2 linked regions of the Undibacterium parvum genome follow. The protein of the gene in region 1 interacts with the protein of each later gene in a pairwise test. Links are inferred from orthologs where the notes say so. Each region holds a gene or a part of one and is shown in the gene's direction. Other genes may lie near its edges. The genes, in order: eno and rpe.

Region 1 (14,562 bases):
ATATGATTAATGTCATCGCCAAGGCGCGCGCTGCAGCTAAAGAAGTTGGCTTATCCGAAGATCTTTTCATGGCCTGCGAACGTGGTGTCTCATTTGGATACAATAATTTGGTATCCGATATGCGCTCGCTCGCAATCATGCGTGAAACCAATTGCCCTGTGGTTTTTGATGCCACCCACTCGGTGCAGTTGCCGGGCGGGCAGGGCACATCTTCCGGCGGGCAACGCGAGTTTGTTCCGGTATTGGCGCGTGCGGCGATTGCGGTTGGCGTAGCTGGCTTGTTTATGGAAACTCATCCGAATCCTGCAATGGCCATGTCGGACGGTCCGAATGCTGTGCCATTAGGACGCATGAAAGAATTGCTATCAACTTTGATCGACCTTGATCGGGTTGTGAAAAAGAATGGATTCCTGGAGTCCAGTTTTAACTGATTTATTGCGTGATGCAAGTCCCGTCCGCGCCGACTCAGGTGGCGGGCGGTGAAGATAAAAGCTTTTGAACCCATCGACCTGAAGATACGCTGACAGTGCCGCCATTAAGCGCCGCTGCCATATTCTTGTCATTACCAAAAATCAAAATGTCGTTTTATCTAGAAACCCGTTACATGCAACGGTGAGACCCAGCCGCATTATTTTATTTTGTTGGCGAATTTCTTATTTTAAATTGATCGTTTAGGAGAATTGAATGAGTGCTATTGTTGATATTATCGGTCGTGAAATCATGGATTCACGCGGTAATCCTACCGTTGAATGCGATGTCTTGCTGGAATCTGGTGTTATGGGGCGTGCCTCAGTACCTTCCGGTGCCTCGACCGGTAGCCGCGAAGCGATGGAGCTGCGGGACGGCGATAAATCGCGTTTTCTGGGCAAGGGCGTACTCAAAGCCTGCGAGAACATCAACACAGAAATAGCCGAAGCGATCATGGGTTTAGACGCTAACGAACAAGCTTTTCTGGATCGTACTTTGATCGATTTAGATGGTACTGAAAACAAATCGCGCCTAGGTGCAAACGCCATGTTGGCAGTTTCCATGGCTGTCGCCAAAGCGGCCGCTGAAGAGGCTGGCTTGCCGTTGTATCGTTACTTCGGTGGTTCGGGCGCCATGCAAATGCCAGTGCCGATGATGAATGTCATCAACGGCGGCGCACATGCCGATAATAATCTGGATATTCAAGAATTCATGATTATCCCGGTTGGTGCACCTAGTTTTCGCGAAGCAATACGTTACGGTGCAGAAGTTTTTCATGCACTTAAAAAAATCCTGCACGACAAAGGTTTAACGACAGCTGTTGGCGATGAGGGTGGATTTGCACCATCAGTAGAAAATCATGAATCTGCCATCAAACTGATTATTCAAGCGATAGAAGCCGCTGGCTACGAGCCAGGCACACAAATCGCTCTTGGCCTCGATTGCGCCGCTAGCGAATTCTACAAAGACGGTAAATATCACTTGGAAGGCGAAGGACTGACTTTGTCGGCTACTGATTTCACGAATTTGCTGGCAACTTGGGTCGACAAATATCCTATCATCTCTATCGAAGACGGCATGGCCGAAGGCGATTGGGACGGCTGGGCAATTCTGACAGAGAAACTCGGAAAAACAGTGCAGATCGTTGGCGATGACTTGTTCGTCACCAATACCAAGATCTTCAAAGAAGGCATACAAAAAGGCATCGCTAATTCGATACTGATCAAAATTAATCAGATTGGTACTTTGACCGAAACTTTTGCCGCTATCGAAATGGCTAAGCGCGCTGGCTATACAGCGGTAATCTCACATCGCTCTGGCGAAACCGAAGACAGCACGATTGCTGATATCGCCGTCGGTATGAACGCTCTGCAAATTAAAACAGGATCTATGTCCCGTTCTGATCGTATGGCAAAATACAATCAACTCTTGCGCATCGAAGAAGATTTGGGTGAAGTGGCTAGTTACCCAGGCCGCGACGCTTTCTATAATTTGAAGTAAGCTTTATTTGTAAAAGGGAGAGCATTTGTTCTCCTTTTTTATGTACTTTATTTTTGATAGATTAAAACTCAATGCGCTTACTTGCCATCGTGTTCGTCACCTTGTTATTGTTGATTCAATATCCGCTGTGGTTGGGTAAAGGCGGTTGGCTGCGCGTTTGGGAATTAGATAGGCAAGTAAGCGCAGCGCAAAAGAAGAATGAAGATCTGAAAGAGAGAAATAATAAACTCGCTTCAGAAGTTGAAGATCTAAAAATAGGTACAGGCGCTGTAGAAGAACGCGCTCGTTTTGAGTTGGGAATGATTAAGAGAGATGAAATCTTTGTACAGATACTTAATGCTGGCACCGAATTAAAATCCAACCCGGCAGCAGCTTTAGGAAGTAAGCCAGTTATTGGTGCGCGGCAATAGCAAAGTAAGCGAATCGGAGAGGCAAATAATAGCCTGGTATTTCGCATAATTTATATTATGTAAAATTGAAGTTCAAAATTTACGCATCAATAGAAGCGATATTTAACCGTTCGGCGAAGTAAAAGTAGTCACTTAGTGGACGTAAATGTGGAACTTCCCGAATAAAATGAAATAAATCTGATACCCTTACTGCAATAAGTATTTGAATTTAATGATTTATTCACGTTTGTTGCGACAGAAACGCGCTAATGTAAAACTTTGGACTCTACTTACCTAATGCTTTGGTCCATTTCAATCAGTCCAAATTATTACGTTAATCGGAATGCTTTAACGTAAAAGTATCCGGTTGAAAACATTGCTCTCGCTAGTCATTATTCTGTCTTTCTTCGCTTAGCTCGCGTAGTCGGTTGAATGGCCGCCGCATTTTTTGCAGCTCCCAATTCGCATTCATGCAGCTTACGAAGAAGCAAGTCTCTCTCTACAGCCGAGCCTGCCAAGGCATGAGTATTGTTGGAAATCTGAATTTTTAACTGTATTAGTTCGCGATTGACAATCTCGCGAGCTTCAGAAGCGGCTTGAATCGCACCTTCTAAATTGCCTATTGTTTGCCTCAGGTTGGCCATCTGAGACTGAAACGCATTGGATTCAGCGTGATGCACGTCGACCTTCATTTTGTATTCAACGCGCGCTGTTTCTAGTGCTTTTTGAAGCCTAATATTAGCTGTGCGCTCTCGATCGATTTCTAGAAGCGCCCGTCTTTCCGCTGACGCCAGTCTATCTTCGTTTAATTTTGCTGAAGCACGGAGTTTTTCCATTTCTAAGACCAGCTCACGGAGAGCATCATCTAGTTTCGCATTACTTACGGATATATCATTTTTTGAGTCTTCCAATTGAGATTCGAGCGATGAGTTCGTCGATATTAAGGCTGTAATTTCGTGTTTGAGTACATCACATTCAGTATGCGTTTCCATTAGTTCTTTTTGCATGCTATTAAATGTTGATATTGCTTGGTCGCGGGCAGCAACCGCCAAATTGGCCTTGTCATTTGCCTGTTCAACCTGCAACAGCACATCAACCTTCAAAGATGCCAGCGTTTCTTGAGCGGCATTTTGGGCCGCTGACCACAAAGTGGCAACGAGATCTCCCGCTGCGGTTTTCAAGGATTCCGGCAAATCGGGATGACTAACAGTCACCCTGCTTTTGTCGCGCAGGTTTTCCCAGAAACGATTCAGGGCTTCCGCAGGTGCCGACATGCTGCCTTTTCGCACCAGCTGGTATAACTTATTGGCTGTCGGCGTCATTCCATAGCGGAAGAACATGGCCACACACACTTCACGATACAGATCCTGTGTCTGTGGGAATTGATTGCGAAGTACGTCGATGTCCGCCAAGAGCATGCGCTCATTCTGTTCAAGAGTATCCATATATTCATTCATTGAAGTTATTGGTTGATAATACAACGTATTACGTTATATTTCCAACTTTTAAATCAATAAATATGACATTACTCTTATAATGTCTATTATTATTGATAATATTGAATAATCAACGATCTTCATCGCATGAAAATTTCCTCGGTCATTGATACAAAGCCTGGCTCAGTACTCAGTAAAATATCCAGCGGCTTAACGTCTGTGATCTTGAGAAAGATTCGTGTTTGAATAGGCCTAACTAAAACTGTCTGGCTAGTAGCTTCTTAGCAGTAAGCTCGGCTATTGTTAGGCTCGCCCAATAAATGGTTCCATTGAAAATCAATTATTGGCACTACTCAATGGAGCCATATGACGTCACACTGCCTCCATTAGATCGCCTTCTACGCTGTGCGCACTAGCCGTTGCGTATTTGCGGTCGCCCATTTTCCAACATTGAGGATATTTATCGTGAGTGCGATGTTTGATGAAGTTTTGCATAAAATTACCATCGTCGGCGGTGGTGCCGGCGGCCTGGAATTAGCGGTGCGCCTGGGCCAGCAATTAGGCAAGAAGAAGAAAGCCCTGATTACCCTGGTCGATGCCAGCCCTACCCATTTGTGGAAGCCGCTACTGCATCAGGTCGCGGCTGGCACCTTAGATAGCCAAGCGGATGAGAGAGAATATTTCGCCTTAGCGCGCGCCAATCATTTTGAATTCCGCCTGGGGCGCATGAATGGCCTGGACAGACGCTATAAGAAAATTTTTCTGGCACCGACTTTGGATGAGAATAATGAGGAGCTATTGCCCACCCAGTCGATCGCTTACGATAGTTTGGTGCTAGCACTGGGTAGCCAGAGTAATGATTTTGGCACTAAGGGCGTGCGTGAGCATTGCATCATGCTCGATACCTTAGCGGCGGCCGAGCGTTTCCACAAAAAACTGGTGAATTGTTGCCTGCGCGCGCAGTCATTGGCGCAGGTCGCAGGCGAAGGTCGCTTCACCGTCACGATCATAGGAGGCGGCGCGACTGGGGTCGAGCTAGCGGCCGAGCTGCACATGACCACTAAAATATTATCCAGCTATGGCTTGGTAAATTTTCATCCTGAAAAAGACTTGAAGATTGTCTTGGTCGATGCCGCCCCGCGCTTACTGCAAATGCTGCCTGAACGCCTTGCGGCAGCGGTCGCCAAAGAGTTGCGCAGTATCGCCGTGGAAGTTCACACCAATGAAAAAGTAGTGGAGGTCAGCAAAGACGGGGTCATGATGGCCAGCGGAAAATTCATCCCCAGCGGTATCGTGGTGTGGGCGGCAGGTATCAAGGCCGCCGATTTCTTAAAGGATATCGATGGACTGGAAAGCAATCGTATCAATCAATTGGTACTCAACGCGCAATTGCAAACTAGCCGCGATCCGGCCATTTTTGCGATCGGCGATTGCTGCGCCTGCCCGCAAGGAGAAGGCCTGCCTGCAGTGCCGCCACGCGCCCAGGCCGCGCATCAGCAAGCGAGCCTACTGGCCAAATCGCTGATACGCATGCTCAATGGCAAAGAGTTGCTGACTTATCGCTACACCGACCACGGCTCTTTGCTCTCGCTAGGAAATTACAGTACCGTCGGTAGCTTGATGGGGGCGCTCGCGAGTGGCTCTATCTTCATCGAAGGCACAATCGCCAAATGGATGTACTGGTCGCTACACAAGCATCATCAAGTGGTGGTCTACGGCTGGTTTCACACCTGGCTGGCCACTTGGGTCGCCAGCATAGACAGGGTCAGAAATCCGCGCATCAAGCTGCACTGACTACGCAAACTACACGCCACGCCCCACACGTGTAGGCGCATATTCCATGCGCTTGCTGGCAGCATTTGGGCCTGCAGGCCGCATAGGGATTGCGTAAGCGCTCCCTATTCAAACAAAATCGAGCACCATGCTGGGTTGAATTTGCAACAGAAAATGTAAATGATGTAAGTGGCAGCGCAACAGGGCAATTTTAGACGGCCATACAGGCCCTGATTGAGCGCCTGCGCAGTTTTTAATGAGATTCCTCGTTCACCCCTGCCCCCCCCTATGGCTAGCGTTTATTACGAAGACTGTTAGCCTGCCGTGCATTAACCAAATATCTAGGCAAAAACAAAATAAACTTAGGAGTCATGAGAAAACTGAATCAATAGTGCAGTATATGTCTCTTTTTTTTGAAAATTTCTGGCGATAAACTGGTTTTGTCCTTGAGCAAGATCTTTCTCAGGGCAAGCCGATCACGGCATGGGACAGATGGAAATTTCAATATGAAAAAATATTAGGAGTAAGGCATATGGCGCACGAAAAATCAGTAGAAGTAGATCACATCAACTTTGCATCACAACAGCGCAGGCAATTCATGCGCGGCGCCGGGGCCTTGGCGCTCGCTGGTCTGGCGCTGCCTTTGACCGCATGCGGTGAAGATCCAGATGAACCTATTCCACCACAGCCGCCCGAGCCTTTACCACCACCGCCTCCGGTGACGACTTATCTGGTGCCGAAAGAAGGCGCATCGCACGCCGCTACCTGGATGGCTTACGGTGCCTCGGTCTCGGCCTGGGGTAACTTCAACGGCACCCCAGAAGAGCGCGATATGTCGAATAGCCGCCTGCTAGCGCGTGAAGATCTGATGCGTATCGCGGCCCAATTGTCGCGCTTTGAAGACGTCACCATGCTGGTGGCAAATAACACCGATCTGGCCGAAGCCAATCGCTTGCTCGATAAAGTGTTTGCCGGCACCGGCAACTTCAATCGCTGGAACCCAAGCACCAACATAGGCGTAGACGGTAAAATTTTTAGTAATGGGCGCGCCCTGCCAGCGATGAACCGCAATCGCATCGAGTTGCTGATCAAGACCGACAACGCCAGCAATCGCAATCAGGCTAATTGTGCCCATCCCCTCGAAAAGGTAAAAGTTTCTTTTTGGAATAGTCTTGAACACTGATTACTTGTAATATTCTTACCGAAATAATCCGTTTTTTCTTGCTTATTTGTATATCCGTAATAATGAATTAGCGTCCAACCTTAACGTTTTTACCTTTTCGAGGGAATGGGCTGTATCCCTACAGGGGGTTGTAAGCCCAAAGCCCAGATTATTTTGGATGTCTTTTAAATCAATGAGTTATGAATCAAAACACTCGTTCCGGGTCGTCATGCTGCAGGTATTTCTAACCACTTACCTCTGCTCAGACGTCCAGCCATGCTCCATAGGCATGGATATCAATCATCGGGACTGTCGCGGTAGCCTGGAGTCGGGCGATTAATTCGAAAAGAAAAGCGGTGGCTGGTTTGCCTGATTCGTGAATGTTATACGCGGCGGTCGCCTCATCATAGTCAAACACTCCATGCGATGCGACACAGCCCAGATCGAGCTTGCCGCCGGCATCGCCGCTCAAGAGAACCGCGCGCATTGCATCGCCAAGCGGTGGGTTCCAGTTGCTGCCAAGAGTCAATATACCGCCAATAATCGGCGTCAGCGCCTTCGGCGGATAAGTTCCACCAGCATGGGGAATTGGCAGGCTGGTTCGGTGTAATTTGCGTACGCTAGCAACTTTTTCCTGCGCATACGCTACTAATGTAGCGTTGATTGATTGTTTGGCTTCAAACACCGCGTAGACGCTTTCCGCAGGAATAATGAATTGATCACCATGCCGAAATATGAAAGGCGAATACTGGCGGTCGAACACTACAACGTCGATCTGATCGGGGTCGTCTCAGAAAACGGAAAATAAAGCACGCTAAGCGTGCGTGGAGGCTGGCACCCAGCGGTACAGCGTCGGAATGGACACGCCGAGGTTCTTGGCCACGTCCTTGGGCGGCACCCCGCTGGCCAGCAGCTTCTTGGCCGACTCGATCTTGCTGTCGGTCATCTTCGGCTTGCGGCCGCCTTTGCGGCCGAGCTGCTTGGCGACTTCCAGCCCGGCGCGGGTGCGCTCGACGGTCAGCTCGCGCTCCATTTCGGCAAGGCTCGCCATGACGTGGAAGAAGAACCGCCCGGATGGTGTGCCGGTGTCGATGGAGTCGGTGAGGCTCCTGAACTGGACACCGTGCTTGTGCAGATCGCCGACCAGATCGACCAGTTGCTTGACCGACCGGCCCAGCCGGTCGAGCTTCCAGACGACCAAAGTATCGCCTTCGCGCAGCATTTCGAGCGTCTTGGCCAAGCCAGGCCGGTCTGCCCGCGTGCCACTCACCTTGTCCTCGAAGACCTTTTTACATCCGGCCTTGCTCAAGGCTTCGCGTTGCAGCTCCAGGTTCTGATCCTGCGTCGAGACGCGCGCATAGCCAATCAACATGGCTTGTCTCGCGCCCGGTCGATGCGTTCCTGCATCGCCTGCATCACTTCTTCGTGGGTGTACGATCTGGCGTTGGCGTCGGTGGCTTGCCGCAGGGCTTCCTCAACCTCGCGCGTCATCCGCTCGTAATCCTCCGGCCACAGCGCTTGCTCCATGCGCAGCGACGCCTGACCCAGCAGGTGCAGCAGGCTGAACAGCCGCATGTCGTTGGTGGCGACGATGCGCTCCCGAATCTGCTCCTGAATAGCTTCGCTAGCCCGATGCGCTTGTGGTGTGGCAGTCCCCTCGTAGTCAGCGGGGAATTCCGCTTCCTCGGCAATCCTTGCCCAGGCGCTGGCCAGCGCCTCGATGGTTGACGTGCTCATTTCCGCCGCTCCTGTGCTCTTTGGCGAATCAACCGGCCAAGGGGCCTCGACGCGAAAACCAGCAGCATCACGCCTATCGGATACCAGGTCGAGAAGACCACCAAGGCATCGAAGGCTGGCCGTCCGGTGTTGGTAGGCAGTACGGCGGTCACAGCCATCAACCCGCCGACCGTCCAGATGATGCGCCACACGTAGGGCATCACGCGGGGCACGTAGCCGTCATCGAAAGCGGTCTGGTAGTAGCGGCGCAGGCCGCGCTCGGCAAGCGCCTGGCGCTGCCGCTCCGACAGCGCATCCGTCCGGCCATACCAGCGCCGGAATGGTGGACAGCGCAGCAGCAAAGGGGTGAAGAGGATCATCACCGCCACGATCGCGACACCCCACGCCATGACGGCGCCGGCATCGGGCCGCTTGGCGTTCTCGATCACGGGCGCGAAGACGCCCGGAGCACCGATCATCCAGAACAGCGCAATGTGCTGATGGAAGGAGAGCTTCATTTGCTCATCCACTTGCGCAGCAGGCGCTTTTTCAGGGAGGCGCGTTCTTGCGGGTTGCGTCCCTTGTGATTGGCGATGCGATCCGCCGTGGCGGCCTGGCGCTTGACGGGCCAGTAGGAGCGGCCATCCTTGCCCATCGACCAGACGCTGCTGGCCTGGTTTTCCAGCAGGGGCAGATGGGCGCTCAGGGCTTCGGGCGACGCGCTGGTCAGCGCCGTGCGCTCACGGGTGCGCCAGCGCTGATGCCAGAGCTTCTTGTCCTCGCGCTCGCTGCCGCAGGTCGTGTGCCCGACGATGGGTGTTTTGCGGCGGCTGCGGCTCATAACGTAGTGGTCTCCAAGAACATTCAGGACTGATCCCAGGCGTCGATGGTCAAGACCTGATCGGCAGGACAGGCGGCTACGCGGTCGGGAACTGGATGGTGTTCAGTCTCATGCCGACCCCATTCGATTGATCGCGTCGCTTGCGGCACGCTGCGACGCAAGGAGGTTTGCGACCTGGTTTAGCAGCCGTGTCCGCTGCATGTCTGTTACCTATCTCCCCGACCGCTCATTGGACCAACTCCAGAGATTGGGCTCTATCGCTCAGCCAATACGAAACCGGCATTGGCTGATGCCACAACCGAGACGAACACAAATGGCTCGGTACCTGTATTTCGCGCCCCGTGCACTTGGCCCGGTCTTGCCACGGCTATCTCACCTTCCCTGAGGGCACGAACAATCCCATTGCCCTGAAAGTAATCAGCCATTCCCGACAAAACAGTCCACGTGTCTTGGCCGTGAGGATGAATGTGAGCCGCAATTTCCTGCCCGGGATGGACATGCCAAACCACGATAATTGAGTCTCGGGTTTCAAGCACAACGGAACGAATAGGCTCGCCTTCGGACGGCTGAACATACTCGGCTACAGAAAATATTCTCGATTCAACAGTCATCGGAGATCCCTCTTTCACAGTGCACCCAGACAGGCTGGATATGAGTTCTAACTCGAATTTTAACGGGAGGCTGGTCGTGCGGTCGTGCAGTTGCCGATGAGCGTGTCGGCTGCTGCCTCCTTGCCCACCAGCGAACTCACGTCCGTTGCGGCCATCCAGAAGGTCTTGCCCGAGCGCGGCTCATAGGTCGCGGGATCGAACACGCCAGAGGGGCCGAACATCGGCGGCTTGATTGGTCATGGCTCCATGCCTTTGTCGTTACGGTCTTCATCGTCGGCATCCTGACGCACGGCGGGCAATTGCTGGAGCAACGCCGGCAGCCATTCCTGTACCGTCTCCCACACCACATCGAGGTTGATGTCGAAATAGCCGTGAGCCATGCGATTACGCATATTGCGCATGCTGCGCCACGGCACGTCGGCATGCGCCTGGGTGAACTCGACGTAGCCATCCATCACCTTTGTGGCCGCCTCGCCGATGACGATCAGGCTCATGATGACGGCCTGCTGGGTGCGCTTGTCGGCCAAGAAGTCGTCCTTGGCCATCCCTTCCACGAAGCTGCGCGCATCGGTTGCGGCCTGCTGAATGTGGTCGAGGTAATCGGGCAGGCGGTTCTCGCTCATATCGGTTGCGCCTCCGCGAGCACCTTGGCCCGGAACTTCGGCGGCAGGTCGCCGGGAGTCAGCAGATCGACGTCAACGCCGAGCAGCGATTTCAGTTCTTCTTCCAAATCGCCCAAGTCCAACAACGTGGCACCGGGCAGCGCATCGACCAACAGGTCGAGGTCGCTGCCATCCCGGTCGGTGCCATGCAGCACCGAGCCGAAGACGCGCGGGTTCGCGGCGCGAAAGCGGCCTACCGCTTCACGCACTGCGCTTCGCTTCATGTCAAGCACAACAGACGGTCGCATGCGCATCCTTTCTTATCGAAACTCGTTGAGATGATATGCAATCAAGAATAGAATTTCAAGAACTATTTTCGAGAATCGCAATGCCTTGATTCCCGTGCCGCGCCGGTTGCCTTGGCGGGCTTGTCACAAACCTACGTTTTCAAGAAGAAGGAAACCGCATGCCCCGCCGTTCGATCCTCTCCGCCGCCGAGCGCGAAAGCCTGCTGGCGTTGCCGGACACCAAGGATGAGTTGATCCGTCACTACACGTTCAGCGAAAGCGACCTCTCCATCATCCGGCAGCGGCGCGGCCCGGCCAATCGGCTGGGCTTCGCGGTGCAGCTCTGCTACCTGCGCTTTCCCGGCGTCATCCTTGGCGCTGATGAGCCACCGTTCCCGCCATTGCTGAGACTGGTCGCCAACCAGCTCAAGGTCGGCATCGAAAGCTGGGACGAGTACGGGCAGCGTGAGCAGACCCGACGCGAGCACCTGGTCGAGCTGCAAACGGTGTTCGGCTTCCAGCCGTTCACGATTGGCCACTACCGGCAGGCTGTCCAGTTGCTGACCGAGCTGGCCATGCAAACCGACAAGGGCATCGTGCTGGCCAGAGCCTTGATCGAGCACCTGCGGCGGCAGTCGGTCATTGTGCCCGCCCTCAACGCCGTCGAGCGGGCGAGCGCCGAAGCGATTACCCGCGCCAACCGGCGTCTCTACGACGCCTTGGCTGAGCCGCTGACGGACGTGCATCGCCGTCGCCTCGACGATCTGCTCAAGCGCCGCGACAACGGCAAGACGACGTGGCTGGCCTGGCTGCGGCAATCCCCGGTCAAACCAAACTCGCGGCACATGCTGGAACACATCGAACGCCTCAAGGCGTGGCAGGCGCTCGACCTGCCCTCCGGCATCGAGCGGCTGGTTCACCAGAACCGGCTGCTCAAGATCGCCCGCGAGGGCGGCCAGATGACGCCCGCCGACCTGGCGAAGTTCGAGCCGCAGCGGCGTTACGCGACCCTGGTGGCGCTCGCCATCGAGGGCATGGCCACCGTCACCGACGAAATCATCGACCTGCATGACCGCATCCTGGGCAAGCTGTTCAATGCCGCCAAGAACAAGCATCAGCAGCAGTTCCAGGCATCCGGCAAGGCGATCAATGCCAAGGTGCGGCTGTTCGGGCGCATCGGCCAGGCGCTGATCGAGGCCAAGCAAGCGGGCCGCGATCCGTTCGCCGCCATCGAGGCCGTCATGTCCTGGGATGCTTTCGCCGAGAGCGTCACCGAAGCGCAGCGGCTCGCGCAACCCGAGGACTTCGATTTCCTGCACCGCATCGGCGAGAGCTACGCCACGCTGCGCCGCTACGCGCCGGAATTTCTCGACGTGCTCAAGTTGCGGGCCGCGCCCGCCGCCAAGGACGTACTCGACGCCATCGAGGTGCTGCGCAGCATGAACAGCGACAACGCCCGCAAGGTGCCCACCGACGCGCCGACCGAGTTCATCAAGCCGCGCTGGCAGAAGCTGGTGATGACCGACACCGGCATCGACCGGCGCTACTACGAACTGTGCGCGCTGTCGGAGCTGAAGAACGCGCTGCGCTCCGGCGACATCTGGGTGCAAGGCTCGCGCCAGTTCAAGGACTTCGAGGACTACCTGGTGCCGCCCGCGAAATTCGCCAGCCTCAAGCAGGCCAGCGAATTGCCGCTGGCCGTGGCCACCGATTGCGACCAGTACCTGCATGACCGGCTGACGCTGCTGGAAACGCAGCTCGCCACCGTCAACCGCATGGCGCTGGCCAACGAGCTGCCGGACGCCATCATCACGGAGTCGGGCCTGAAGATCACGCCGCTCGATGCGGCGGTGCCCGATACCGCACAGGCCCTGATCGACCAGACGGCGATGATCCTACCGCACGTCAAGATCACCGAATTGCTGCTGGAGGTAGACGAATGGACGGGCTTCACCCGGCACTTCGCCCACCTGAAGTCAGGCGACCTGGCCAAGGACAAAAACCTGTTGCTGACCACGATCCTCGCCGACGCGATCAACCTGGGCCTGACCAAGATGGCGGAATCGTGCCCCGGCACGACCTACGCCAAGCTGGCCTGGCTGCAAGCCTGGCACATCCGCGACGAAACCTACGGGGCGGCACTGGCCGAGCTGGTCAACGCGCAGTTCCGACATCCCTTCGCCGAGCATTGGGGCGACGGCACCACGTCATCGTCGGACGGCCAGAACTTCCGCACCGGCAGCAAGGCCGAGAGCACCGGCCACATCAATCCGAAATACGGCAGCAGCCCAGGGCGGACGTTCTACACCCATATCTCCGACCAGTACGCGCCGTTCCACACCAAGGTCGTGAACGTCGGCGTGCGCGACTCGACCTACGTGCTCGACGGCCTGCTGTATCACGAATCCGACCTGCGGATCGAGGAGCACTACACCGACACGGCAGGGTTCACGGACCACGTCTTCGCGTTGATGCACCTGCTGGGCTTCCGCTTCGCCCCGCGCATTCGTGACCTGGGCGACACCAAGCTCTACATCCCGAAGGGCGATGCCACCTACGAGGCGTTGAAACCGATGATCGGCGGCACGCTCAACATCAAGCACGTCCGCGCCCATTGGGATGAAATCCTGCGGATGGCCACCTCGATCAAGCAGGGCACGGCGACGGCCTCGCTGATGCTCAGGAAGCTTGGCAGCTACCCGCGCCAGAACGGCCTGGCCGTCGCCCTGCGTGAGCTGGGACGCATCGAGCGCACACTGTTCATCCTGGACTGGCTGCAAAGCGTCGAGCTGCGCCGCCGCGTGCATGCCGGGCTGAACAAAGGCGAGGCGCGCAACGCGCTGGCCCGCGCCGTGTTCTTCAACCGCCTGGGGGAAATCCGCGACCGCAGCTTCGAGCAGCAGCGCTACCGGGCCAGCGGCCTCAACCTGGTGACGGCGGCCATCGTGCTATGGAACACGGTCTATCTGGAGCGGGCCGCGAACGCCTTGCGTGGCCACGGTCAAGCCGTCGATGACGGCCTGTTGCAGTACCTGTCGCCGCTCGGCTGGGAGCACATCAACCTGACCGGCGATTACCTCTGGCGCAGCAGCGCCAAGATCGGCGCGGGCAAGTTCAGGCCGCTACGGCCGCTGCAACCGGCTTAGCGTGCTTTATTTTCCGTTTTCTGAGACGACCCCTGATCGCTAAAAGCACCGGTGCTATCGACAACATGTGCCGATGTCGCTTGGTAACGCTGCGGCAAATATTGTTGTAGCAGTTTCAGCCAAACACCTTCGGTAGCATCGCCTTTCGTTCCTGGATGCGCAAATGCTTTTCGTGCGATCGAAAGCTGTAATTCAATATCTTGGTGTAGGCTGGCGAGCAGCCCGGATAAAGACCATTTACTCATTGTATTTCCAGTCATTTTTGTGATTACGACAGAGGGAAACGCGGGCCGAACAGTTCGCGCCGCGCCTTGAGCGCATCGCCGTTTTGCCCCTTACGGACATAGTCAATGGCAACGGTTGCCTGGCGACCGGCTTCCTTGAGAAGTGTTTGCGCGCGCTGCTTCCGTGCGCTGTCCATGCCGTCACTGATAGCAGGCCCAAGGCCAGCCGGATCGGGCCAGGTATCGACAACACGGTCAGCCAAGGTGGCGAACAATGCCTGAACTTCACGGTCGAATTGCCCGCCCCAGCCACCATGGAGACATTCCAGCGCCATGACTTCGAGAAGGAACGACGGCTTTACAGGCTTCTCACCGTGCTTAGGGTTGTTGTTCCAGTACTTGACCAT
Region 2 (15,991 bases), 1.7 Mb from region 1 along the record:
ACACTTTGGGAGGAGACCGCCCCAGTCAAACTGCCTACCATGCACTGTCCCCGATCCGGATAACGGACCAAGGTTAGAACCTCAAACAAACCAGGGTGGTATTTCAAGGATGGCTCCACGCAGACTGGCGTCCACGCTTCAAAGCCTCCCACCTATCCTACACAGATTGGTTCAAAGTCCAATGCAAAGCTACAGTAAAGGTTCATGGGGTCTTTCCGTCTAGCCGCGGGTAGATTGCATCATCACAAACATTTCAACTTCGCTGAGTCTCGGGAGGAGACAGTGTGGCCATCATTACTCCATTCGTGCAGGTCGGAACTTACCCGACAAGGAATTTCGCTACCTTAGGACCGTTATAGTTACGGCCGCCGTTTACTGGGACTTCAATCAAGAGCTTGCACCCCATCATTTAATCTTCCAGCACCGGGCAGGAGTCACACCATATACGTCCACTTTCGTGTTTGCATAGTGCTGTGTTTTTATTAAACAGTTGCAGCCACCAGTTTATTGCAACCCTTTCATCCTTCCCCCGCAGGGGGGTCAAACTACAAGGGCGTACCTTATCCCGAAGTTACGGTACCAATTTGCCGAGTTCCTTCTCCCGAGTTCTCTCAAGCGCCTTAGAATACTCATCTCGCCCACCTGTGTCGGTTTGCGGTACGGTCTCGTATGACTGAAGCTTAGAGGCTTTTCTTGGAACCACTTCCGATTGCTTCGTGAACAAGTTCACTCGTCTCAACCCCTTGAATTACGCACCCGGATTTGCCTAAGTGCCTTCTACAAGTCAAGAACAGGCTCATCCAACCGCCTGACAACCTTCCGCGATCCGTCCCCCCATCGCATCATACGACGGTGCAGGAATATTAACCTGCTTCCCATCAGCTACGCATCTCTGCCTCGCCTTAGGGGCCGACTCACCCTGCTCCGATGAACGTTGAACAGGAAACCTTGGGCTTACGGCGTGGAGGCTTTTCACCCCCATTATCGCTACTCATGTCAGCATTCGCACTTCTGATACCTCCAGCATCCTTTACAAGACACCTTCGCAGGCTTACAGAACGCTCTCCTACCATATGTCCTAAAACATATCCGCAGCTTCGGTGTATCGCTTAGCCCCGTTACATCTTCCGCGCAGGACGACTCGATCAGTGAGCTATTACGCTTTCTTTAAAGGGTGGCTGCTTCTAAGCCAACCTCCTGACTGTTTTAGCCTTCCCACTTCGTTTTCCACTTAGCGATACTTTGGGACCTTAGCTGGCGGTCTGGGTTGTTTCCCTCTTGACGCCGGACGTTAGCACCCGACGTCTGTCTCCCAAGCTCGCACTCATCGGTATTCGGAGTTTGCAATGGGTTGGTAAGTCGCGATGACCCCCTAGCCATAACAGTGCTCTACCCCCGATGGTGATACTTGAGGCACTACCTAAATAGTTTTCGGAGAGAACCAGCTATTTCCAAGTTTGTTTAGCCTTTCACCCCTACCCACAGCTCATCCCCTAATTTTTCAACATTAGTGGGTTCGGACCTCCAGTACCTGTTACGGCACCTTCATCCTGGCCATGAGTAGATCACTTGGTTTCGGGTCTACACCCAGCGACTAATTTCGCCCTATTCGGACTCGATTTCTCTACGGCTTCCCTATGCGGTTAACCTTGCCACTGAATGTAAGTCGCTGACCCATTATACAAAAGGTACGCAGTCACGGAACAAGTCCGCTCCTACTGTTTGTATGCACACGGTTTCAGGATCTATTTCACTCCCCTTCCGGGGTTCTTTTCGCCTTTCCCTCACGGTACTGGTTCACTATCGGTCGATTACGAGTATTTAGCCTTGGAGGATGGTCCCCCCATGTTCAGACAGGATTTCACGTGTCCCGCCCTACTTGTCGCAAACTTAGTTCCACACCGATGATTTCATATAAGGGGCTATCACCCTCTATGGCTGGACTTTCCATTCCATTCTATTATCAAAGATGCTAAATCTTGCAGGCTGTTCCCATTTCGCTCGCCACTACTTTGGGAATCTCGGTTGATTTCTTTTCCTGCAGCTACTTAGATGTTTCAGTTCGCCGCGTTCGCCTTGCATACCTATGTATTGAGTATGCAATACCCCTAAGGGTGGGTTTCCCCATTCGGAAATCTGCGGATCAAAGTGTGTTTGCTCACTCCCCGCAGCTTATCGCAAGCTACTACGTCCTTCATCGCCTGTAATCGCCAAGGCATCCACCATGTGCACTTAGTCACTTGTCCCTATAACTTTAGATTCTGGCGTCTGATTGTTCACATCAAAGTAAAAATCTACTTTGATGTGGTGCTAGTTCAAAATCACTGGCAGAGCCAGATGATTTTTCCAGTAACACCTACGCTCAGGTTCATCACCAAAAAATCGCTATAGTTCTTATTACTATGAGTATTACTTTAGCGTTTGCCGTATCTCAAGATATTTGATTTTCTAAAACCCTGTATTGCTACAGTGCTTTTCAAACTCTTTTTAATACATTTTATGTTTGTTTGATACAATCACAACCCTTCCATGAATTATCGTTAATAACTGTCGTTATTAATTTCCTTCACAGAAATAATTTTGATTATTTCTACTTTACTTCTTCTCAATTGTTAAAGAACGGTCTTACTTGATACTTTGCTTTCGTTTCGAAAGAACAAATCTCAATAGCGCGCGCGCTACTCACATTTGTTTTTTCTTCCCACTCCATTTTACTGGTAGGGCTGGTTGGACTCGAACCAACGACCCCCGCGTTATCAACACGGTGCTCTAACCAGCTGAGCTACAGCCCCACTTATTTACGACTTCTTTACTACGTAAATGGTGGAGGTTAACGGGATCGAACCGTTCACCCCCTGCTTGCAAAGCAGGTGCTCTACCAGATGAGCTAAACCCCCAATTCGGGAACTCGGTACCGATGAATCGCTCCATCGCTACGTTCTTTATCATTAACAGTCAATAAGTGTGGACACTTAACTTGTAGCGCACTCTAGAAAGGAGGTGATCCAGCCGCACCTTCCGATACGGCTACCTTGTTACGACTTCACCCCAGTCACGAATCCCGCCGTGGTAAGCGCCCTCCTTACGGTTAAGCTACCTACTTCTGGCGAAACCCGCTCCCATGGTGTGACGGGCGGTGTGTACAAGACCCGGGAACGTATTCACCGCGACATGCTGATCCGCGATTACTAGCGATTCCAACTTCATGTAGTCGAGTTGCAGACTACAATCCGGACTACGATACACTTTCTGGGATTAGCTCCCCCTCGCGGGTTGGCGGCCCTCTGTATGTACCATTGTATGACGTGTGAAGCCCTACCCATAAGGGCCATGAGGACTTGACGTCATCCCCACCTTCCTCCGGTTTGTCACCGGCAGTCTCATTAGAGTGCTCAACTTAATGTAGCAACTAATGACAAGGGTTGCGCTCGTTGCGGGACTTAACCCAACATCTCACGACACGAGCTGACGACAGCCATGCAGCACCTGTGTTACAGTTCTCTTGCGAGCACCGCCAAATCTCTTCGGCATTCTGTACATGTCAAGGGTAGGTAAGGTTTTTCGCGTTGCATCGAATTAATCCACATCATCCACCGCTTGTGCGGGTCCCCGTCAATTCCTTTGAGTTTTAATCTTGCGACCGTACTCCCCAGGCGGTCTACTTCACGCGTTAGCTGCGTTACTAAGTCAATTAAGACCCAACAACTAGTAGACATCGTTTAGGGCGTGGACTACCAGGGTATCTAATCCTGTTTGCTCCCCACGCTTTCGTGCATGAGCGTCAGTGTTATCCCAGGGGGCTGCCTTCGCCATCGGTATTCCTCCACATATCTACGCATTTCACTGCTACACGTGGAATTCTACCCCCCTCTGACACACTCTAGCCATACAGTCTCAAATGCAGTTCCTAGGTTGAGCCCAGGGATTTCACATCTGACTTATATAACCGCCTGCGCACGCTTTACGCCCAGTAATTCCGATTAACGCTTGCACCCTACGTATTACCGCGGCTGCTGGCACGTAGTTAGCCGGTGCTTATTCTTCAGGTACCGTCATGAGCAGTCTGTATTAGAGACTACCTTTTCTTCCCTGACAAAAGAGCTTTACAACCCGAAGGCCTTCTTCACTCACGCGGCATTGCTGGATCAGGGTTGCCCCCATTGTCCAAAATTCCCCACTGCTGCCTCCCGTAGGAGTCTGGACCGTGTCTCAGTTCCAGTGTGGCTGGTCGTTCTCTCAAACCAGCTACTGATCGTCGCCTTGGTAGGCTTTTACCCTACCAACTAGCTAATCAGATATCGGCCACTCCATGAGCATGAGGTCTTGCGATCCCCCACTTTCATCCTCAGATCGTATGCGGTATTAGCGTAACTTTCGCTACGTTATCCCCCACTCTAGGGTATGTTCCGATATATTACTCACCCGTTCGCCACTCGTCGCCAGATTGCTCCGCGTTACCGTTCGACTTGCATGTGTAAGGCATGCCGCCAGCGTTCAATCTGAGCCAGGATCAAACTCTTCAGTTTAATCTCTGTTTTGTGTTCATTTCTGAACTCCGTTCTTTCGAACGGTGTCGCTCACTCAAATAACTGACAGGCTTTTCTCTTGCGAGAAAGTCCTATTTATTACTTTTGCGAACATTTGATATTTTTTAAGTTGAACTAACTACCGAAGTAATTAGCCGCGCTCTTTATCAAGTGCCCACATTTATTGACTGTTAATTGTTAAAGATCTGTCTTCTGTTTTTTGGCGCGTCACTATCGATTCTCACCGACTGCAAAGCGTTTCTGCCAGATTGCTACAAAGCGTTTTGTTTGTAAGCAGCAGAGAGATGAGATTATGCGGCATTTCCTTCTACTCGTCAACCCCTTGTTTTATTAGCGCTTGAATTTGATTCACATCGTCACTCAAACCTAGGACTGCTTCGCTTGCCTTACTTTCTTCATTTCGCCCCGCTCTTCAGCGGGAGGCGAACTATAGCAAAGCTTGCGCTGGATTGGCAAGCTTTTGTTTAAATGATTTATACGCTTACTTATTTACAAAATTTGCCGGGCGTTTTTCCATGAAAGCTTTCATGCCTTCTTTTTGGTCTTCGGTCGCAAAGCTACTATGGAATAGGCGTCGCTCAAAATTCACGCCTTCGGCCAGTGTCGTTTCGAACGCGCGATTGACGGAATCCTTAATCATCAGCACGATAGGCAAAGACATCGCAGCAATCGTAGTTGCGGCAGCCATAGTCTCTTCCATCAACTTATCTAAAGGGACAATACGCGACACCAAACCAGCGCGCTCCGCTTCAACCGCGTCCATCATGCGCGCGGTCAGGCACATATCCATGGCTTTTGATTTTGAGATGGCGCGCGGCAGACGCTGCGTACCACCGGCACCAGGCAAGGTACCGAGTTTGATTTCTGGTTGACCGAATTTGGCATTTTCAGCGGCGATAATGAAATCACACATCATGGCCAACTCACACCCACCACCCAGCGCATAACCAGCCACCGCAGCGATCACTGGTTTACGTATCTGACGAATTTGCTCCCAGTTACGCGTGATGTAATCGTCCTTATACGCATCCATATAGGTATAGTTAGCCATGGCACCGATATCAGCACCAGCGGCAAATGCTTTCTCACTACCGGTAAGTACGATACAGGCAATCGCCTCGTCTTGATCGAAGGACTTCAGCGCAAAACCCAGCTCATCCATTAACTGGTCGTTAAGCGCGTTCAAAGCCTTAGGGCGATTTAAGGTAATAACACCGACTTTATCTTTAGTCTCAACAATAATATTTTGGTATTCCATATCCACACTCCTGAGTTTAAGTTTTTAATGACGAACAAAATAAAATAGATCTACTACAAATTAGCGATCAACCCGGCGACTTAGGCAGCAACACCCACAGCGCGCCTTTTTGCTTCATACGACCGGCAGATTCGCCAGCCAGATTTCCAAAGCCCCAAAAAAAATCTGCGCGCACCGCACCACGAATAGCGCCACCAGTGTCTTGCGCCATCATTAACCTCTGAAGACTGACACTGCTATTGGGCTGAGTCGTGGATAAAAATACCGGCACACCCAAAGGAAGATACTGAGGATCAATCGCGATAGAACGTTGCCCAGTCAAGGGTACGCCCAAGGCCCCCTTGGGTCCTATGGCTGGATTGATGATTTTTTCTTCTTTAAAAAATACCACGCTAGGATTAGCGTTTAACAATTCGTCCTGACGAGCCGGATTATTGCTCAACCATTCTTTAATCCCTTGGGCGGAAGCCTGCTCCAGCTTTAACTCGCCCTTATCGACCAGATAGCGACCTATAGATTTATACGGGTGGCCGTTTTGATCAGCATACGCCAGCCGTATCGTTTCATTGCTATCAGACAGATAAACTCGCCCTGAGCCTTGTATTTGCAGAAAAAAAGCATCGATCGCATCGTCTACCCAAACCAACTCTTTACCCACCACGGCGGGCAACATGTCAGCGCGCGAGGCATACGGAACTACTTTGTTGCCGACCAGGCGGCCACGCAAACGCATATGCTTCAAATCGGGATAAACACTAGATAAATCTATCGTCAATAAATCAGGCGGGGTGCGATACAGCGGCGTTTGAAAAGCACCGCCGCGTTGACGCGCCCCACGCAGCAAGGGTTCGTAGTAGCCAGTGATCAGGCCCTCATTGCCGCCATCCGCATTGAGAACCTGATGCGGGGTAAAAAATGCCTCAAAAAAATCCAGCAGCGCCTGATTGTCTTTCGCATCCAAGTCTTTTGCAATGGCACATGGCTCTTTCCACTCGGGCTTATTTTTAATCGCAGAACAGGATGCCATAAAGGCTGGCCAAAGCTCAGTCAATTGATCCTGACGCCAGCCAGGCAAAGCCGAAAAACTGACGGGCTTGTACAATTGCGCCCATTTAGACGTAGCAGAACTCACGGTGCTCGCGGGCACCACGACTGGCGTTTTCACCACCGGCGTATCCAGGGAAACGCTGGTACAAGCAGTCAGCGCACCGAACAAGCTCGCCAGGAGTAAAATCCTCGCTTGAGAAATTTGTATCAACATAGGAGTAATAAATAATGTGGTTATTGGCACTAGAAGCTTGTGGCGCAACGCTTTTGTTTGTTTTCATCGTTTGGTGGACTATGTTTTCGGGGCGAAAACCAGAACAGCCGACAAAAAAATCAAACGCCGTAGAAAACAAAAACGAGTCGACTAACTAAGAGCGTTGATAGAAACTAGCGCAGCTTAATGCAAAGTGCGCGGCAAAGAAAGTACGAATTCCGGGATTTGCACTTCAAACTTGTGCCCATCTTCAGCCACGAAGAAATAGGATCCTTTCATACTGCCGTGCTGGGTTTTTAAAGAGCTACCACTACTATATTCAAAGCCCTGCTCGGCCTGCAACAGGGGTTGATGCCCGACCACTCCCAGTCCCTTGACTTCCTGCACCCGATTATTCGCATCGGTAATCACCCAATGGCGCGAGATCAATTGCGCCGCTACCGTTCCTGTGTTGGTGATGGTAATGGTGTACGCGAATACATAGTCACCATTATCTGGATCCGATTGTTCTGCCAGATATTGGGTCGCGACTGCCACTTCGATTTGATATGCTGCCATCTCACTCTTCCTTGTTCAGTATTCTAAATTGCAAACTTCTGCCTAAGCCGCATCTTACAAGAGCTAGCAAATGCATGCAGGAGTAAAATAGCGCCATTGCCAATTTAAGCTAACTCACATCAAAGCAATTATCATGACCACCTACCGCATCGCCCCTAGTATTCTATCCGCCGACTTCGCCAGACTCGGTGAAGAAGTCCGTAATGTCGTTGCCGCCGGCGCCGACATGATTCACTTCGACGTCATGGACAACCATTATGTTCCCAATTTAACGATAGGACCTTTGGTCTGCGAGGCGATACGCCCGCACGTACAAGTGCCTATCGACGTGCATCTGATGGTTAAGCCGGTAGACCGCATCATTCCTGATTTTGCCAAAGCCGGTGCCAACATCATCAGTTTTCATCCGGAAGGCTCAGAGCACATAGACCGTACCTTGCAACTGATACGCGAGCATGGCTGTAAAGCTGGTCTGGTATTAAATCCAGCCACACCTTTGCACATACTAGAACATGTGATGGATAAGCTCGATTTGATTTTACTGATGTCGGTCAATCCCGGCTTTGGTGGCCAGTCTTTCATCCCCCACACTTTGAAAAAAATCGCCGCAGTTCGCAAAATGATAGACGCCAGCGGTCGCGACATCATGCTACAAGTTGATGGTGGCGTAAAAATCGACAATATCGCCGAAATCGCTGCGGCGGGTGCCGACACCTTCGTCGCTGGCTCGGCTATTTTCGGCAAGCCCGACTATACGGCTGTGATCAATGCCATGCGTAGCGAATTGGCGAAAGTTTAACTTTCCTGCTTTTTTTCGCTAAACTTTGTCGATTCTTAAAGCTACCCCCAGCATCCATGCGCCTTCCAGAGCATTTTCATGCCAGAAGGCGCATGTTTATTGCGCACTCTATTTTTGATTATGCTTACCGCCGCACTTACTGTTGCACTAGATAATATCCAGGCCGTCATCATCGATTTAGACGGAACCATGCTAGACACCGCTCCCGATTTTTTAGTTGCCGTCAATCGTATGCGTGACGAATTTACTCTGGCGGCGATTGACATTGCCACCATCAAACGCTTTGTCGGCAAAGGCTCTGAAAACTTGATCGAGCGGGTATTGGCACTCGATTTTTCGGCAGAACAAATTGCGCAACACTTCGACGCGGCGATGGAGTCTTACCAACGTCACTATCTCTGCATCAATGGCGATTTCAGCATGCTCTACCCGGATGTCGTAGAGGGATTGCAAGCCATGCAAGCGCAAGGTTTGCGCATGGCCTGCGTCACCAATAAACCGCTGGCCTTTGCGCTGCCGCTGATGGAGAAAAAAGGGCTGGCTGGCTTTTTTGAGGTAGTGTATGGCGGCGACTCGTTTAGCCGTAAGAAGCCCGACCCCATCGCTTTACTGCAAGTGTGTGCCGATTTTGATTTAGCTCCGGCCAAAGTGTTGGCGCTAGGCGACTCATCGAATGATGCGCAAGCTGCCCGCGCCGCCAACTGCCCGGTGTTATTAGTGCCCTACGGCTACAATCACGGTGAAGCTATACAAAATGTCGAAAGCGATGGTATAGTTGCTTCCTTATTAGAAGCAGCAACTTTAATCAGGCGTGGCAACATACAATGATTTTCTGCTGTTTTTACTTGTTTAAGACTTGCTGATAGCGACTTAATTAAACCCAATTACTAGCAAACTTACGTTCAATATCCCAGAATGTTCTCCGATAAAAAACATCCCGCAATGATACCAGGCACGTTTGAGGCCTGGCTTTGGCGACGCTGGCACAACTGATAGTTTGCCGGGCAGATTACGCACATCCCTCGCGCTAGTTTGCATGTTTTTTTACCCTGTCTTACCCGTATAAGCTGGAACCTGAATCTACAGGTTCCGTTTCCATGACGGCTGAAAGCACACAATGACCGAACTCGAATTTAAATCGCTGGCCGCGCAAGGCTACAACCGTATCCCCATGATCGCGGAAGCGCTGGCCGATCTGGAAACGCCACTGACCCTGTATCTGAAACTGGCGCAAAACCAGAACGGCGGCAAGAATAGCTTCTTACTAGAATCGGTGATGGGAGGCGAACGCTTCGGCCGCTACTCGTTTATCGGTTTGCCAGCCCACACCCTGATGCGCAGCTATGGCATGCGTACCGAGGTCGTCAAGCATGGCGTCGTGACCGAAACCGTGGAAGGCAATCCGCTAGACTTCATAGCCGAATTTCAGTCGCGCTTCAAGGTTGCCTTGCGCCCTGGCTTACCGCGTTTTTGCGGCGGTCTGGCCGGCTATTTTGGCTACGACGCAGTGCGTTACGTAGAAAAGCGCTTGGCCAATAGCGCCCCCAAAGATGATTTAGGTTTGCCCGATATACAGTTACTACTGACCGAAGAGTTAGCGGTGATCGACAATGTTTCCGGCAAACTGTATCTGATCGTATATGCCGACACGACTCAGCCAGAAGCTTGGTCGAAAGCACGCCAGCGCCTCAAAGAGTTACGCAGCATGCTGCGCCGTAGCGTCGATGCACCGGTGACTTCGGCCTCGGTACGTACCGACAGCATCCGCGATTTTAACAAGGCCGATTATCTGGAGGCGGTTGCCAAAGCCAAGGAATACATCATGGCCGGCGACTTGATGCAGGTGCAAATTGGTCAACGCATCAAGAAACCTTATGTCGATTCACCGCTGTCTTTGTATCGCGCCTTACGCTCGCTGAATCCTTCGCCATACATGTATTTCTATAATTTTGGCGATATGCAGATTATCGGTGCCTCGCCGGAAATTTTGGTACGTAACGAAACCCTGGGTGGTGAAAATAAGGACGGCAATAAAAAGGTCACGATACGTCCGCTGGCCGGCACCCGCCCACGCGGTGCCACTCCGGAAAGTGATGCCCAGTTAGCCATCGAACTATTGGCAGACCCTAAAGAAATCGCCGAACACGTGATGCTGATCGATCTGGCGCGTAACGACATTGGCCGGATTGCCCAGACCGGTAGCGTTAAAGTGACCGATCAGATGGTGATAGAAAAATACTCGCACGTACAGCATATCGTCTCTAACGTCGAAGGCATCTTGCAGCCGAATTTATCCAATCTCGACGTACTCAAAGCCACCTTCCCGGCCGGCACTTTATCCGGTGCGCCGAAAGTACGTGCGATGGAACTGATTGATCAGTTAGAGCCGACCAAGCGCGGCATCTATGGCGGTGCCTGTGGCTATTTGTCGTTTGGCGGCGAAATGGATCTGGCGATTGCAATACGCACCGGTGTACTCAAAGACGGCATGTTGTATGTACAGGCCGCAGCGGGCATCGTGGCCGACTCTGTGCCTGAAATGGAATGGCAAGAAACCGAAAACAAGGCGCGCGCGGTATTGCGGGCAGCGGAACAAGTGCAAGATGGCCTGGATGGGGAGATTTAAATGTTATTAATGATAGACAACTACGATTCCTTCACTTACAACCTGGTGCAGTATTTTGCCGAGTTGGGTGAGGATGTACGTACCTACCGCAACGATGAGATCACGCTCGATGAAATCGCCGCCTTAAAGCCCGATCACATCTGCATCTCGCCTGGCCCTTGTACGCCGCTGGAAGCGGGGATTTCGGTGCCGGTGCTCAAACGCTTTTCTGGCGAGATTCCGATTTTAGGCGTCTGCCTCGGGCATCAGAGTATCGCTGCTGCCTTCGGCGGCAAAGTCATACGCGCCAAGCAGGTCATGCATGGAAAAACTTCAGCTATCGCGCATACCGGGGTCGGCGTGTTCAAAGACTTGCCTAGTCCTTACACCGTTACCCGTTATCACTCGCTGGCGATAGAAAGATCCAGCTTGCCCGATTGCCTGGAAGTGACGGCCTGGACTGAGGATGGCGAAATCATGGGTGTGCGGCATAAAACTTTCAATTTGCAGGGTGTGCAGTTTCATCCTGAGTCGATATTGTCTGAACATGGGCATGCCTTGCTCAAGAACTTTTTGACCGGAAAATAATCATGACCATCTCTCAGCAAGAAGCCCTCTCGCGCCTGATCGAACATCGCGAAATATTCCACGATGAAATGCTGTCGCTGTTTCGTAAAATCATGGGTGGAGAAATGTCGCCGGTGATGATCACCGCCCTCACCGTCGGTTTGCGCGTCAAGAAAGAAAGCATAGGCGAGATCACCGCCGCCGCTCAGGTCATGCGCGAACTCTCGACCAAGGTGCCGATGGCTAATACCACCAATCTGATCGACATCGTCGGCACTGGTGGTGACGGCGCGCATACCTTTAATATTTCTACCGCCTCGATGTTTGTTACGGCCGCCGCCGGCGCCCGCGTCGCCAAACATGGCGGCCGCAGCGTTTCCTCATCGTCCGGCAGCGCTGATGTACTGGAATCACTGGGCGTTAACATCAACCTCAAGCCTGAGCAAATCGCCCAGTCGATTGCCCAGACTGGCATAGGTTTCATGTTCGCACCGAATCATCACGCCGCCATGAAACATGCGGCACCAGTGCGTAAAGAGCTAGGCGTGCGCACCATCTTTAATATTCTGGGGCCTTTGACCAATCCGGCCGGCGCACCGAATATTTTGATGGGCGTATTCCATCCGGATCTGGTCGGTATCCAGGTGCGCGTATTGCAAAGACTGGGCGCCCAACATGCGCTGGTGGTCTGGGGCCGCGACAATATGGATGAAGTCTCGCTAGGCGCGCCAACCATGGTGGGCGAACTGGTGAACGGAGAAATCCGCGAATACGATATCCACCCTGAAGATTTTGGCCTGCAAATGGTCTCGAACCGCAACCTGAAAGTATCTGGCGCGCAAGAGTCGAAACAAAAAATTCTCGACGTCATGAATAATGTGGCCGGCCCCGCCACCGACATTGTCAGCCTCAATGCAGGTGCGGCGCTGTATGGCGCCGGCGTTGCCAGCTCGATTGCCGACGGCGTTAAAAAAGCGCAAACGGCGATCGCTTCCGGCGCGGCACTGGCTAAGCTGGAACAGTTCATCCTGGTCACTCAGCAATTAGGAAAGTAAACGATGTCCGATATTCTGAATAAAATTCTCGACGTCAAAAAAGACGAAGTGGCTGCCGCAAAAAAATACCAGTCTTACAGCAGCCTGCGCAGCGAAGTCGAAGGCAATACCGAAGCGCGGGCTAGCCTACGCGATTTTGAAGCCTCCCTGCGCAGCAAGATTGCGGCAGGCCAGGCCGCGGTGATTGCCGAAATCAAAAAAGCCTCGCCCTCCAAAGGCATCTTACGCGCCGATTTCCGTCCTGCCGAGATCGCCGCCAGCTATGCGCAACATGGCGCAGCTTGCCTCTCGGTTCTTACTGACGTGCAGTTCTTTCAGGGCACGCCCGAGTATCTGCAACAGGCGCGTGCCGCTTGTGATATTCCGGCCTTACGCAAGGATTTTATGATCGATCCTTACCAGATCTATCAGGCACGCAGCTGGGGAGCGGATGCGATTTTACTGATAGTCGCAGCCTTAGATCACGGTTTGATGGCCGAACTGGAAGCCTGCGCCCATGAGCTAGGCATGAGCGTGCTGGTCGAAGTGCATAACGCAGCAGAGTTGGACGCCGCCTTGAAACTCAAGACTGCCTTATTAGGAATCAATAACCGCAACCTGCGCACGTTTGAGGTGACGCTAGACACCACCCTAGGTCTGCTGCCACGCATCCCTAGCGAGAAACTGGTGATTACCGAATCGGGCATTATGGCCGTGGACGACGTCACACGCATGCGCGCAGCCCATGTACACGGCTTCCTGGTCGGTGAGGCCTTCATGCGCGCTAAAAACCCAGGCATGGAAATGCAGAAGCTGTTTTTCTAAAATTTTAAAATCGATTGCGCAATGTTTATGCGGGTTTACAGAGCTTTTCGTGCTGTAGGCCGCATCAACATTGCGCATCGTGTTTTACTATAGTTTTAATTTCGAATTAGACTCAAGCCTTGCGTGATTTCTTGCTGGCGACCAGAGACGGTCGCAGCGCCAGCAAGGGGGCTTTCGATTTCTCTGCCAACAGCAGATTAAACGCAGGCACATCGTCGCTTTGCAGAGTCGCTTGCAGGGTCAGCAATTCATCGCGGCGGAAGGCGTGCAACTGCACCGTTTCTCCTACCGTATAGCGCCCCACCGCAGTAGCAAGACCATCTCCAACATCGGCGGCAGTGACGCGTAAGCCATTGATGGCCATCAGGATATCGCCGGCCGACAAGCCGGCTTGATGGGCGGCGCGGCTTGTGAAAACATTGGCCAGCTTACAGTCAGCACCGTCTTTGACTACCCGCACGCCCAGACTGGCCTTACTGTTTTTGCGTTGATCTTTGATAGCGACGCCAAACTCAGCATATAACTTAGTCAGCGGTACATCTTCGGTGCCGCGTACATATTTATCCATGAAGCGCTGGGTTTTCACGCCCGTCGCTTGCTCTATCAGGGAGACGATTTCATTTTCGGCCAAACCTTGTTGCTGACCGCTTAAAGCTAACTGGTAAAAGTCACGGCCGTAGTGCTGCCACAGTGCGCGCATCACATCGTCCAGAGTTTTTTCACCAGAGGTCTCGGCTCGGATAGTCAGATCCAGCGCCAGCGCTACCAGCGAGCCCTTGGTGTAATAGCTGACGATGGCATTCGGCGAGTTTTCATCCTGACGATAATATTTAGTCCAGGCATCGAAACTAGATTCGGCCACGCTTTGCTTGTGGCGGCCAGCACCACGCAGTACCCCATTGATGGTTTTTGAGAGCAATTTAAAATAGCTGCTCTCATCGATCAGGCCTGCCCTAAGCAACATCAAATCATCGTAATAACTGGTGAAACCCTCAAACAACCACAATAGGCTGGTGTAATTTTCACGGCTCAAATCGTAATGCGCAAAGGCGGCTGGCTTGATACGCTTGACATTCCAGGTGTGGAAATATTCGTGACTACACAGACCTAAAAAGCTCAGATAGCCATCGCTCATTTCAGGCTGATGTTTGAACGGCATCTCATTGCGATTGCACAGCAAGGCGGTCGAGGCTCTATGCTCGAGCCCGCCGTAGCCTTCACCGACCACCATGGTCAGGAACACATAACGGTCCATAGGTGCGCGCTTGCTGGCTGGCTCGAAGAAGGCGATCTGGCTCTCGCAGATTTCTTTCAGGTCGGCGACAATGCGATCCATATCCAGATTCGGAACCTGGCCACTGACCACGACATCATGCGGCACGCCATGCGCCTCAAACGTCGCCAATGCGAAGTCGCCCATTTCTACCGGATGATCGATCAAGGCATCATAATTTTCCGCGATGTAAGTGCCGTAGCCGTAACGCTTAGCTTTGAGCTCAGGCAAACTAGTGGCGACCCGCCAGCTCTTGCAGGCAACATCTAATGGGCGTTGAATATCGACCACATGCGAGGCCATCTCTTGTCCTAGTACCTGCAAAAAGACGCTGGTGCCATTGAAAAAAGCATGGCTTTGATCCAGATGCGCGGTGCGCACCGACAGATCCCAGGCATACACTTCATAGCTGATGCTTAAAGCGCCCTGGCAGGGAGCGGCTTGCCAACTGTGTTTGTCCAGCTTAGTTAAATTGACGCTCTTGCCCTCGCAACTAGCACTGATACTGACGATGTTGCGGGCAAATTCACGCACCATATAACTACCCGGTATCCAGGCTGGCAAGCACAGCTGTTGCCCGGCCGGATCGGGCTGGCTGATCTGCAGCGTCACCACAAAAATATGTCCGGCCAAGTCTTTAGGCAGGATGCTGTAGTGAATACTGTGCTGATCTGCTTTGACGGCCGCGACTCGCGCAGTATTTTTAGAAGCTGCTTTGGAGGTAATTTTCATACTCTTGTCTCGTTTTTTATTTTGTTTGTTTTAATTGTTGAGCTGCATATCTGCCTGGCGCAAGACTAGCTTTCCTGCGCGACTAGGTTTGCGACTGCGGGCCTAAGTTCTGCGCCAACTGATTTTTATGCGCGCAGATTCGCAGCGACAAAGGTCAGCGCCAGCGCAGTCACCACCACCCGGGTCAGACGCAGACGCAACACCAGAAACCAATCCGGTAATTCATAACGCGCATACAGGCGCTTATCGACCTGATACGCCACCACGAAACCAATAATCTGCACCAAGAACCCTATGCCCATGCTAATCATGGTCATCGAGCACCAGGCGATAATACTAGGTGTGACGCCCCACAACAGGCTTTGCTTGATTTCACCGGCAGGACGCGGTCCCGACAGCAAAGCCAGTCCCCAGTGCAAGCCACCCAAAAACGACAGGATAGCGATGCCATACGAGAGTTGTCCCTTGATGAAATAACCCAGCCAATCTGGATGCACGATCCAGCAGGCCAGCGTCAAGAATACGAAGGGAA

What was found.
Region 2: the proteins of eno (region 1) and rpe interact in binary tests that used the Escherichia coli proteins (3 or more experiments, as listed by UniProt). The link is inferred for Undibacterium parvum from one-to-one orthologs.

The regions. Positions count from the first base shown.
Region 1 is NZ_CP034464.1:4,498,098-4,512,659, forward strand. The notes cover bases 1-2,826. They hold eno (phosphopyruvate hydratase), read left to right. Parts: upstream 1-684; coding sequence 685-1,968; downstream 1,969-2,826. Other genes in these bases: kdsA (3-deoxy-8-phosphooctulonate synthase), read left to right, coding at 1-431; ftsB (cell division protein FtsB), read left to right, coding at 2,040-2,378; EJN92_RS19610 (DNA-binding protein), read right to left, coding at 2,750-2,826. Also shown: more of EJN92_RS19610, read right to left, coding at 2,827-3,814; EJN92_RS19615 (NAD(P)/FAD-dependent oxidoreductase), read left to right, coding at 4,268-5,587; EJN92_RS19620 (hypothetical protein), read left to right, coding at 6,099-6,749; EJN92_RS19625 (DUF6602 domain-containing protein), read right to left, coding at 6,991-7,503; EJN92_RS19630 (recombinase family protein), read right to left, coding at 7,543-8,100; EJN92_RS19635 (hypothetical protein), read right to left, coding at 8,094-8,465; EJN92_RS19640 (hypothetical protein), read right to left, coding at 8,462-8,962; EJN92_RS19645 (hypothetical protein), read right to left, coding at 8,959-9,285; EJN92_RS21480 (hypothetical protein), read right to left, coding at 9,309-9,446; EJN92_RS19650 (cupin domain-containing protein), read right to left, coding at 9,540-9,896; EJN92_RS21645 (hypothetical protein), read right to left, coding at 9,956-10,117; EJN92_RS19655 (HepT-like ribonuclease domain-containing protein), read right to left, coding at 10,133-10,519; EJN92_RS19660 (nucleotidyltransferase family protein), read right to left, coding at 10,516-10,806; EJN92_RS19665 (Tn3-like element ISPa38 family transposase), read left to right, coding at 10,965-13,931; EJN92_RS19670 (DUF6602 domain-containing protein), read right to left, coding at 13,928-14,176; EJN92_RS19675 (CBASS oligonucleotide cyclase), read right to left, coding at 14,200-14,562. UniProt on the Escherichia coli protein: Catalyzes the reversible conversion of 2-phosphoglycerate (2-PG) into phosphoenolpyruvate (PEP). It is essential for the degradation of carbohydrates via glycolysis.
Region 2 is NZ_CP034464.1:2,829,692-2,845,682, reverse strand. What follows is about bases 6,708-9,590. They hold rpe (ribulose-phosphate 3-epimerase), read left to right. Parts: upstream 6,708-7,757; coding sequence 7,758-8,423; downstream 8,424-9,590. Other genes in these bases: trpE (anthranilate synthase component I), read left to right, coding at 9,541-9,590; EJN92_RS12435 (phosphoglycolate phosphatase), read left to right, coding at 8,544-9,251; apaG (Co2+/Mg2+ efflux protein ApaG), read right to left, coding at 7,250-7,624; mltA (murein transglycosylase A), read right to left, coding at 6,708-7,066. Also shown: EJN92_RS12455 (enoyl-CoA hydratase), read right to left, coding at 5,029-5,805; more of mltA, read right to left, coding at 5,873-6,707; more of trpE, read left to right, coding at 9,591-11,049; EJN92_RS12425 (anthranilate synthase component II), read left to right, coding at 11,050-11,616; trpD (anthranilate phosphoribosyltransferase), read left to right, coding at 11,619-12,650; indole-3-glycerol phosphate synthase TrpC, read left to right, coding at 12,654-13,454; EJN92_RS12410 (M61 family metallopeptidase), read right to left, coding at 13,567-15,459; EJN92_RS12405 (DUF3429 domain-containing protein), read right to left, coding at 15,585-15,991. UniProt on the Escherichia coli protein: Catalyzes the reversible epimerization of D-ribulose 5-phosphate to D-xylulose 5-phosphate.